Regions from separate parts of the Rhizobium sp. Root149 genome, predicted to be linked through region 1. Evidence: predicted binding sites of a transcription regulator. Region 1 holds the regulator's gene; each other region holds the start of a gene.

The links. The regulator LexA, encoded in region 1, represses DNA repair genes until DNA is damaged. The targets are predictions, from matches to a motif close to TGTTCNNNNTGTGTTCNG.
Region 2: a site for LexA is predicted at 1,517-1,534, ahead of uvrA (excinuclease ABC subunit UvrA). Genes of this name have one in related genera too.
Region 3: a site for LexA is predicted at 1,125-1,142, ahead of ASD54_RS03040 (PA0069 family radical SAM protein). Genes of this name have one in related genera too.

The regions. Positions count from the first base shown of each region.
Region 1 is NZ_LMGD01000012.1:616,238-619,486, forward strand. Features, by position in the region: gene ASD54_RS09820 (ComEC/Rec2 family competence protein) at 1-1,616, shown strand, start outside; gene lexA (transcriptional repressor LexA) at 1,610-2,335, opposite strand; gene ASD54_RS09830 (VOC family protein) at 2,422-3,249, shown strand, end outside.
Region 2 is NZ_LMGD01000012.1:773,604-776,852, forward strand. Features, by position in the region: gene ASD54_RS10585 (MarC family protein) at 146-775, shown strand; gene ASD54_RS10590 (single-stranded DNA-binding protein) at 861-1,406, opposite strand; gene uvrA (excinuclease ABC subunit UvrA) at 1,668-3,249, shown strand, end outside.
Region 3 is NZ_LMGD01000001.1:633,376-636,624, forward strand. Features, by position in the region: gene moaB (molybdenum cofactor biosynthesis protein B) at 1-533, shown strand, start outside; gene ASD54_RS03035 (hypothetical protein) at 554-1,069, opposite strand; gene ASD54_RS03040 (PA0069 family radical SAM protein) at 1,200-2,357, shown strand; gene ASD54_RS03045 (ribonuclease HII) at 2,689-3,249, shown strand, end outside.

The DNA.
Region 1 (3,249 bases):
CTGCCATCGTAACGGATGAGCGACGAGCGATTTCGCCAACGGTCGTGGAGGCTCTCAGATCATCTGGGCTAGCCCATATCGTCGCCATATCCGGCCTGAACATGGCGCTCGCTGCGGGAATCTTTTTTGTCGGCCTACGAACCGTGCTCGTTATGCTGCCGGGCGTTTCAGCGCGTTTACCTGTCAAAAAAGTCAGCGCATTCGGTGCGCTTCTGATGGTGACGGCCTATTATTGCATCTCCGGTTTCGGCGTATCAGCTGAACGAGCATACATCATGATGGCGATTCTTCTGATTGCCATCCTCTTCAACCGCCCTTCGTTGAGTATGCACAACATCGCCCTGGCGGCGTTGGTGATCATCGTTCTTCACCCATCCAGTGTCATGGGCGCCAGTTTCCAGATGTCGTTTGCTGCGACTGCTGCTCTGCTTGCCTGCTATCGCATCTGGGCTGATCGCGCTCATGAGTCCGATCAGGCGCTCGTTTCCGGCATTTCATTTCGTAGCCTTTTGTCCGGCGTCTCTCGGGTTCTGGGCGGGACGTTGATGACATCCCTGATCGGAGGATTGGCAACTGCGGTCTTTTCCATTGCGCATTTCAATCAGCTGACTGCCTATGGCCTCGCTGCCAATCTTGCGACCATGCCCATCATCTCCCTCATTGTCATGCCTTCGGGACTCATCGGCATGCTTCTGATGCCCTTCGGGCTCGATCAACCGTTCTTCATGATCATGTCTCTTGGCTTGAAGCTGGTAATCGCGGTGGCCCTGGAGGTGGCCTCTTGGGGCGGAAATATAGAAACGGGGCGTGCCGCAAGCTGGCTTTTGCCTGTTGCCACCGCCGGTCTCATCATCTTCTCGCTCTTGCGGACACGACTGCGATGGTTTGGCCTCGTCATTCTTGTGGCTTCAGTGTGTGTCAACGGACTGATGGAGCCGTCCAGACCCGATCTCATAATTGCAGAGGATGGAAGAATGGCGGCGCTCTTAAGTGGGACGTCGGCATCCGTCACGACGGAAAGACCATCCGAGTTCGTATTCAAACAATGGAAGAACGCGCTGGGCCTTGAGGAACTCGTGATGCCGGTCGTGACGAGGGTAGATCTGGGTAAGCGCGAGGCGGCACCAGAATCAAACGGGCCAGTAACAGGAACGGTTTCAGGGAAGACACCGCGTCATGTATTGACGAGCAAAGAGATCGCGCTCATCGACATAGCATTGGCAATAGACCGTTTGCCGCCGCTTCAAATGCCGCGCTTCTCTTGCGTCAAAAATCTGATTTGCATCGGACGCAGTCCATCAGGTGCCAGAGTTACGATCGTGAGTGACACACGCCTCACAGGATATGCGTGCGATAAGTCTGACATCGTCGTCGTATCCGGCTCGCCCTTTACACAATGCCGCTCTGGTGCGTTGCTCCTGACGGGTTCAAAACTGAAGCAGACAGGCTCCATTGAAATTTGGTTTAACGGTCAGCCTCATCCAGGTTCCTGGATGCTGGAGTCTGCGCTTCAGGGCAACGAAAGACCTTGGCAGTTGCACCGTCTCTACGACTGGCGAACCAACACATTCCAGCCGTTGGACGACGAGACTATCCGTCGACTTCGGGTTCAGTGATAGCGCCGAATGAGGCCCACCAGCTTGCCCTGTACCTTGACACGGTCTGGCGGGAAGATGCGCGTTTCGTAAGCGGGGTTCGCAGCTTCGAGCGCGATCGATGCGCCTTTGCGGCGAAAACGCTTCAACGTCGCTTCCTCGTCGTCCACAAGTGCTACGACGATATCGCCGGGGCTGGCTGTCGTGCCGTTTCGAATGATTACGGTGTCGCCGTCCAGGATCCCTGCCTCGATCATCGAATCACCCTTGACCTCGAGCGCGTAGTGTTCTCCCGGCCCAAGCATTTCCAATGGAACGCTGATGGCATGGGTATTGTTCTGAATCGCAGAGATCGGCACGCCAGCGGCGATGCGCCCCATGACAGGAACCGATGCGGACTGGCTATCCTCTTCTGCGGGTTTTGACTGCACCGGAGCAGGTGAAGGCGGCTGCACTTTGCCAAGCGATCCCTCGATGACGCTTGGCGAAAAGCCGCGTTTGGGTGTCGCAGGCGTTGCACCGAAGGGCTCGGGCAGCTTGATAACCTCCAGCGCCCGGGCGCGGTTGGGCAGCCGACGGATAAAGCCTCTTTCTTCAAGAGCAGTGATCAAGCGGTGAATTCCCGACTTGGAGGCGAGATCCAGAGCATCTTTCATCTCGTCAAATGACGGCGGCACGCCCGACTCCTTCATCCGTGCATGAATGAAAAGAAGCAGTTCCTGCTGTTTACGTGTCAACATGCGTCGTCATCCTGTTGGGAAACAAATCCAGAACAGACACTATCTGTTCCATATGTGTTCCGCAAGAGGTTCACGGCAAATATAGCTTGCAGAAACACATGGATAATGGTGGGTTGCAGGCCGTGTTACCGACAGGAGCTTCTTTTTTGACTACTCCGAACATCGATCATCTGGTCTTGCCGGTCGAATCGCTGGTTGGCGCGCGCAAGCGTTGGCAGGAGCTTGGCTTTACCGTGGCGCCGGACGCGTTCCATCCTTTCGGCACGTCCAATGCCTGTGTCTTTTTCAGCGACGGAACCTATCTTGAGCCACTTGCCGTTCAAGATGAGGCTCTCGCAGGCCAGAGCATTACTGCAGGAAACTGCTTCGTCGAAAAAGATCGTACGTTTCGGCAAGCCGGAGCTCGTGAAGGTTTTTCTGCTTTTGTTTTGCGTTCGACGGATGCGGTGACGGATGATGAACGCTTCCGGCAATCCGGGATCAGCGCCGGGAATCGCCTGGACTTTTCGCGTACGGTCGTTGATGAGAACGGTAGCGCTTCGGTTGCCAGCTTTCGACTGGCCTTTGCCGATCTCGATTCCTCGAGCTTCTTCGCTTTCACGTGCCAACGAGTGAATGCGGCATTACCAACTGCGGGGCCGTCCGTAGAGCATAGAAATGGTGCGCTCGGACTTGGCGCTCTCTTCCTCGCCGCAGAGGCGCCCAAGGGAATTGAAAATCTGGCAACGATGCTTGGCGTTCACGCGCAGGCAAAGGATCACAAGCATGTGTTCCCGCTGGGCAATTGTGACGTCGAGGTCGCGATGGAAATTGCCCCCGAATTAGACCACACTCCAAGGTATCCCACAGGTCTCCGCGGGATCGGCATTCGGTTCCGCGTCAGGAACATTGCAGAAACCCGCGCCGCGCTACAA
Region 2 (3,249 bases), 160 kb from region 1:
GATGCGCAAGCCAAACATGAAATGCACAAGATGAACGCGTTAATCGGTGAGCATGCGCCAATTATCTGCTGGTAGACCGCTTCCGCGACGCGTACATTTCGCCTAAACGGGGCGTAGAGCATAAAGAGTAGCGGACGGGGGAACGATGGCATCTGCCGATAATATCATGAGTGCCTTCACAACCCTGCTGGTTACACTCGACCCGCCCGGTCTTGCGCCGATCTTCCTCGGACTGACTGCGGGACTTGATGCGATACAGCGGCGTCAGGTTGCTATTCGCGGCACCATCATTGCCTTCGGGATCCTGGCGACGTTCGCCATTTTCGGTGCAGGCATCCTTTCGATACTCGGCATTTCCATGGGCGCCTTCCGTATTGCCGGCGGCCTGCTGCTGTTCTGGATTTCCTTCGAAATGATTTTCCAGAAGCGCAATGAGCGGAAGGAAGAGACGTCCAAGGCCGCCATTTCCATCGATCATGTTCAGCACATCGCCGTTTTCCCGCTGGCCCTACCGCTCATTGCCGGGCCCGGCGCAATTTCTGCAACCGTGCTTCTGGCAGGTTCCTTTGCAGCGCCTCTGGACCGTGCGCTGCTGATTGGCATGCTTGCCTTTGTCATGCTGCTTGTGCTGCTGGCGCTGATCGTTGCTGAAAAACTTGACCGCTATCTCGGCGTCACAGGTCGAGCACTCCTGACCCGATTGCTGGGCGTATTGCTCGCTGCGCTGTCCGTACAGTTCGTGGTCGATGGCATCAAATCGGCCTTCAATACCTGAGGCACGACCAGATCAGGTGAAGCTGGTCAGACGGGCCAAACAATCAAGGCGACCGAGAACCTCGGCCGCCTTTCGATTATTGTTCTCAGAACGGGATGTCATCATCCAGATCACGGGCGAAGCCACCGCCGCCACCGGAGGACTGACCGCCGCGTCCGGAGCCTGAGCTTGAAGTGGATGGCGCACGATCGTAATCGTCACCATAGCCGCCGCCAAAATCACCACCACCGGAGGATCCTCGGCCGCCACCATAGCCGCCGCCGGCACCACCGCCCTCACCGCGACCATCAAGCATGGTCAGCGTGGAGTTGAAGCCCTGCAGAACGACTTCCGTCGAATAGCGGTCGTTGCCGTTCTGGTCCTGCCATTTGCGGGTCTGAAGCGCGCCTTCGATGTAGAGCTTGGCGCCCTTCTTCACATACTGTTCGACGACCTTGCAGAGGCCCTCATTGAAGACGACGACGGTGTGCCACTCGGTCTTTTCCCGACGCTCGCCGCTATTGCGGTCACGCCAGCTTTCCGAGGTTGCGATTCGCAGATTGGCGATCGGGCGACCGTCCTGCGTGCGACGAATTTCTGGATCGGCACCAACATTCCCAATCAGAATGACCTTGTTGACGCTACCTGCCATCTTAACACCTTGTCTGCCGGTCGAACGGCATCTCCTATTTCGCTTGCGCAATACCTTAAAGCATCCGCCCAATCGGCGCGATGTTGATACATTTAATCCACAACCAAATTTGTTCTTTATTTGTTCTAGTATTTGGTTATGATCCTGTCAACGGGATCACACGTAGCCAGCGTACGAGATATGAACTTATGCCAAAGTGCCTCGACAGTGGCGATGAGATCACTAGATAAGAGGCCAGACCTCCCACAGAGCCAAGAGACGATGAGCGAACTCAAGACGATTTCCATTCGCGGTGCCCGCGAGCATAACCTCAAGGGTGTAGATCTCGATCTGCCGCGCAACAGCCTGATCGTGATGACCGGCCTTTCGGGTTCGGGCAAATCCTCGCTCGCTTTCGATACCATCTATGCAGAAGGTCAGCGCCGCTATGTCGAGAGCCTCTCGGCCTATGCGCGCCAGTTCCTGGAAATGATGCAGAAGCCGGACGTCGACCAGATCGACGGGCTGTCTCCCGCAATTTCGATTGAACAGAAGACGACGTCAAAAAACCCGCGCTCGACCGTCGGCACGGTGACCGAGATCTACGACTACATGCGCCTGCTTTTTGCGCGCGTGGGCGTGCCCTACTCTCCGGCAACCGGACTGCCGATCGAAAGTCAGACGGTAAGCCAGATGGTAGACCGTGTGCTCGCCCTTGGGGATGGGACGCGCCTCTATATTCTTGCTCCCATGGTGCGCGGACGCAAGGGCGAGTATAAAAAGGAGCTGGCGGACCTGATGAAAAAGGGCTTCCAGCGCGTCAAGGTGGACGGCCAGTTCTATGAGATTGCCGAGGTGCCGGCGCTCGACAAGAAGTACAAGCACGACATCGATGTTGTGGTGGATCGTGTCGTGGTGCGCAATGATATTGGCGCTCGTCTGGCCGACAGTCTGGAGACCTGCCTGAAGCTGGCGGACGGTCTTGCCATTGCTGAATTCGCAGACAAGCCCTTGCCACCGGAAGAGACCTCAGCCGGGGGATCTGCGAACAAATCGCTCAATGAAACGCATGAGCGTGTTCTGTTTTCGGAGAAGTTCGCCTGCCCGGTCTCCGGTTTTACAATTCCGGAAATCGAACCTCGCCTTTTCTCCTTCAACAATCCGTTCGGCGCATGCCCGACCTGTGATGGCCTCGGTGCCCAGCAGAAGGTGGATGAGCACCTGATCATTCCAGAGCCTGATCGGACGCTGAAGGATGGCGCGATTGCGCCCTGGGCGAAATCGTCGTCGCCCTATTACAATCAGACCCTTGAGGGACTGGGCAAGGTTTTCGGGTTCAAGCTCTCCGATCGGTGGTCGAAGCTGTCGGACAAGGCGCAGAAGGCAATCCTCCATGGGACCGAGGAGAAGATCGAGTTCCAATATGCGGATGGAGCGCGATCCTACAAGACGACCAAGACCTTCGAAGGCATCGTTCCCAACCTCGAACGCCGCTGGAAAGAAACAGACAGCGCCTGGGCGCGCGAGGAAATCGAGCGCTACATGTCTGCGGCTCCCTGCCCGGCCTGTGGCGGTTTCCGTCTGAAGCCGGAGGCCCTGGCGGTCAAGATCGACAAGCTGCATATCGGACAGGTGACCGATATGTCGATCCGTAAAGCGCGTGACTGGTTCGAGGATCTTCCCGCGCGTCTCAATGCCAAACAGAACGAGATTGCTGTTCGTATCTTGAAGGAAATTCGCGACCGGCTGCGCTTTCTCAACGATGTGGGGCTGGACTATCTCAGCCTTTCGCGAAATTCCGGCACGCTTTCCGGCGGTGAAAGCCAGCGTATCCGCCTCGCATCGCAGATCGGTTCCGGCCTGA
Region 3 (3,249 bases), on a different contig from region 1:
GCCGTCCCTTCATTCCGGTCGGCATTGCCGTGCTGACCGTTTCCGACACCCGGCGGCTCGACAATGACAAATCCGGCGACACGCTGGTGCAGCGCATTCTGGAAGCGGGGCACGAACTCGTTGCCAGGGCAATCGTTGCCGATGACAAGGAGCAGATCTACGAGCAGGTTCGGAACTGGACGCTGGCCGAGGAAATCGACGTCGTGATCACCACCGGCGGCACAGGCTTTACCGGTCGGGATGTCACGCCTGAAGCCTTGGAACCGCTGTTCGAAAAGCGCATGGACGGCTTTTCCGAAGTGTTTCACCGCATATCCTACGACAAGATCGGAACATCGACGATCCAGTCGCGCGCCACCGGTGGCGTTGCCAATGCGACCTTCGTTTTCGTGTTGCCCGGCTCGCCCGGCGCCTGCAAGGATGCCTGGGACGGGATCCTGAAATGGCAGCTGGACTATCGCCATATGCCCTGCAACTTCGTGGAAATCATGCCACGGCTTGACGAGCACCTGAAACGCGGCGGCAAAGCCTGATTAGGCTAGGCTAAATTATATTAGCTACGCGCTGCAGCCCAGGCTGGGATCAGTTCTGAGATGAGCGTATGTGGCCGGTGCCCCTCCACGAGATCGGCAAGCCGCGTAGCGCGCACACCCTTGGATGACGCCACGCTTTTCTGAATAAGAAGACCCTGCGCGAGCGGCGGATCCTTGCTGAACAACCGCTGAATCAGTGGCCTCCGGTAATTTCTTGATGCGGTGAAGCGTGCGGGATGCCGTGTGAGCGAAATATGCTCGGCGACTTCATCGATCCAGCCAATCTGAGGGCGCGCTCCCGGCTCCAGCAGCATGAGCCACTCGCCACGCACCTCCTGCAGCACGTGCTTCAAATCCCACTGCGTATAGAACTTGCACCCCGCGGCATCCGCAACACGCGCAGACGCATCGGTAGAACCACGATCGAGCACTGCGACGTCACTGACCAGACCTTCCACAGCACCGGCAACCAGAACAGACAAAGTCTGCGCCAGCTCGGATTCCTGATCATGGCATTCCATCAATACAGTCAGCATTCATGACCTTTATCGCATTGGCCTGAAAATTGCCATCAACAAAGGCGGTAGATTTTGTTCTTGCAATGTTCTCATTTTGACGATACGAATTTGAGAACGCCAGCGTTGAACATCTGGCTGGGAGTTATCCATGAACGAGCTGTCTCAACTGCGGCAGGACGCTTTCGCGCCTGCTCATACGGCTGATATTGCCGACGCTCTGGTCCAGTCGTCTGGACTTCGCGTCGAGACGGACCGTCGGCGCGGAAGGGGTGCCGGCTTGAACCCGAGCGGCCGGTTCGAAGACCAGCGGCGCGAGCAGTTCGATGATGGTTGGCAGTCGTTGGAAGAACTCGAACCTTTCAAGACCGAAGTCCAGATCGAGAAGCCGAAGACAGCGATCACACGCAACGACTCACCCGATATTCCGTTCGATCGATCGGTCAATCCGTATCGCGGCTGCGAACATGGCTGCATCTATTGTTTTGCCAGGCCAACCCATAGCTATATGGGGCTTTCGGCAGGGCTGGATTTCGAGGCCAGGCTTTTTGCAAAGCCCGATGCCCCTCGTCTGCTTGAACGAGAGCTGAGCAAGCCCGGATACAAGGTGAAGCCCATCGCGATCGGGACGAACACGGACCCCTATCAACCGATCGAGCGCGAATGGCGCATCATGCGGCAATTGCTGGAAGTGTTGGAAAAAGCCAACCATCCGGTCATGATCGTCACAAAGTCGGCGCTGGTGACGCGGGACATCGACATTCTTGCCAAGATGGCCGCCAAGGGCTTGGCCAAGGTGGCAATCTCCGTCACGACGCTCGACCGCAAGCTGGCGCGCCTGATGGAGCCGCGCGCTTCGACGCCGTCAAGGCGGCTTGAAGCCGTACGACAGTTGACGGATGCAGGAATACCAACCGGCGTTCTGGCCTCGCCTCTCATTCCGGCGCTGAACGACCATGAGTTGGAGCGAATTCTCGATGCGGCACAGGCGGCTGGTGCCGTGTCTGCAAGCTACATTCTGCTGCGTCTACCGCTGGAAGTCAGCCCGCTCTTTCGAGACTGGCTTTTGAGACATTATCCGGATCGATACCGGCATGTGATGTCGCTGATAAAATCGATGCGTGGCGGCAAGGACTACGATGCGGAATTTGGCAAGCGCATGAAAGGAGAAGGTCCCTATGCCTGGCAGATCTCGCGGCGTTTCGAAATGGCGACGAAGCGCCTTGGTCTTGCTCGTAGAGGTGTAGCGCTGCGCGACGATCTGTTTGTTCGCCCCGATGGCGCGGGAGTTCAACTGTCGCTTTTGTGACGCTGCGGCACGGAGGCTGGATCCCGGTGTATTCTGCGCCAAGATCCGGGCCAAGATCCGGGCACTGCTGACTTGAAAGCCTGTTCTCCCTGGGTGGCTGCGATGCGCTTCGGCCCTGTGCCGTTCCTGCGATGGGCGATCGTCGGCGATCCCTGCACCTTACTCATGTTTTGCCATTTCGCTGGGCGCCCCCCAGCGAGATGGAAATGGACCGGCGCCGCCCCTGCTGGTCTTGCCCCGTTGGCCTGATCCCCTTGGGCCTGAAGCAGTGCCGCCTCATTTGCTTCGACGGGGCTTGCGGGAAATCGGGTGGGCGTGCGAGTGATGCCGCATGTCACGACGCACGCCCCCCGATTCTCCTCTCGATCTTTTCTCCCTCGAACCGATCGTTCCAGATTTTTCGCTGGAGTTGATGGCGCGGAAAGCAGGTCATTGGCCGGTAGCAGGCACCGACGAAGCTGGACGTGGCCCCCTTGCTGGACCTGTTGTCGCCGCAGCGGTCATCCTCGATCCAGACCACATCCCCGCAGGACTGAACGATTCCAAGCAGTTGACGCTGAAACAACGTGAGGCGCTGTTCGTGGAGATCTGTGCCACGGCGCATATTTCAATCGCCTCTTCCGGCCCCCGCCATATCGATGAGAAGAACATCCTTCGCGCCAGCCTTGATGCCATGCGCCGTGCCGTGGACGCCCTGCCCGTCAGGGCAGACTATGTCCTGGTCGATGGCCGCGATGTACCGCCAGGGCTTGCCTGTCAGGGCAAGGCTGTCATCCAGGGCGATGCGCGCAGCCTCTCCATTGCTGCCGCTTCGATCATCGCCAAGGTGACGAGAGATCGGATGATGGCTCGCGCGAACCAGGTTTATGGTAACTACGGCTTCGCCCAACAT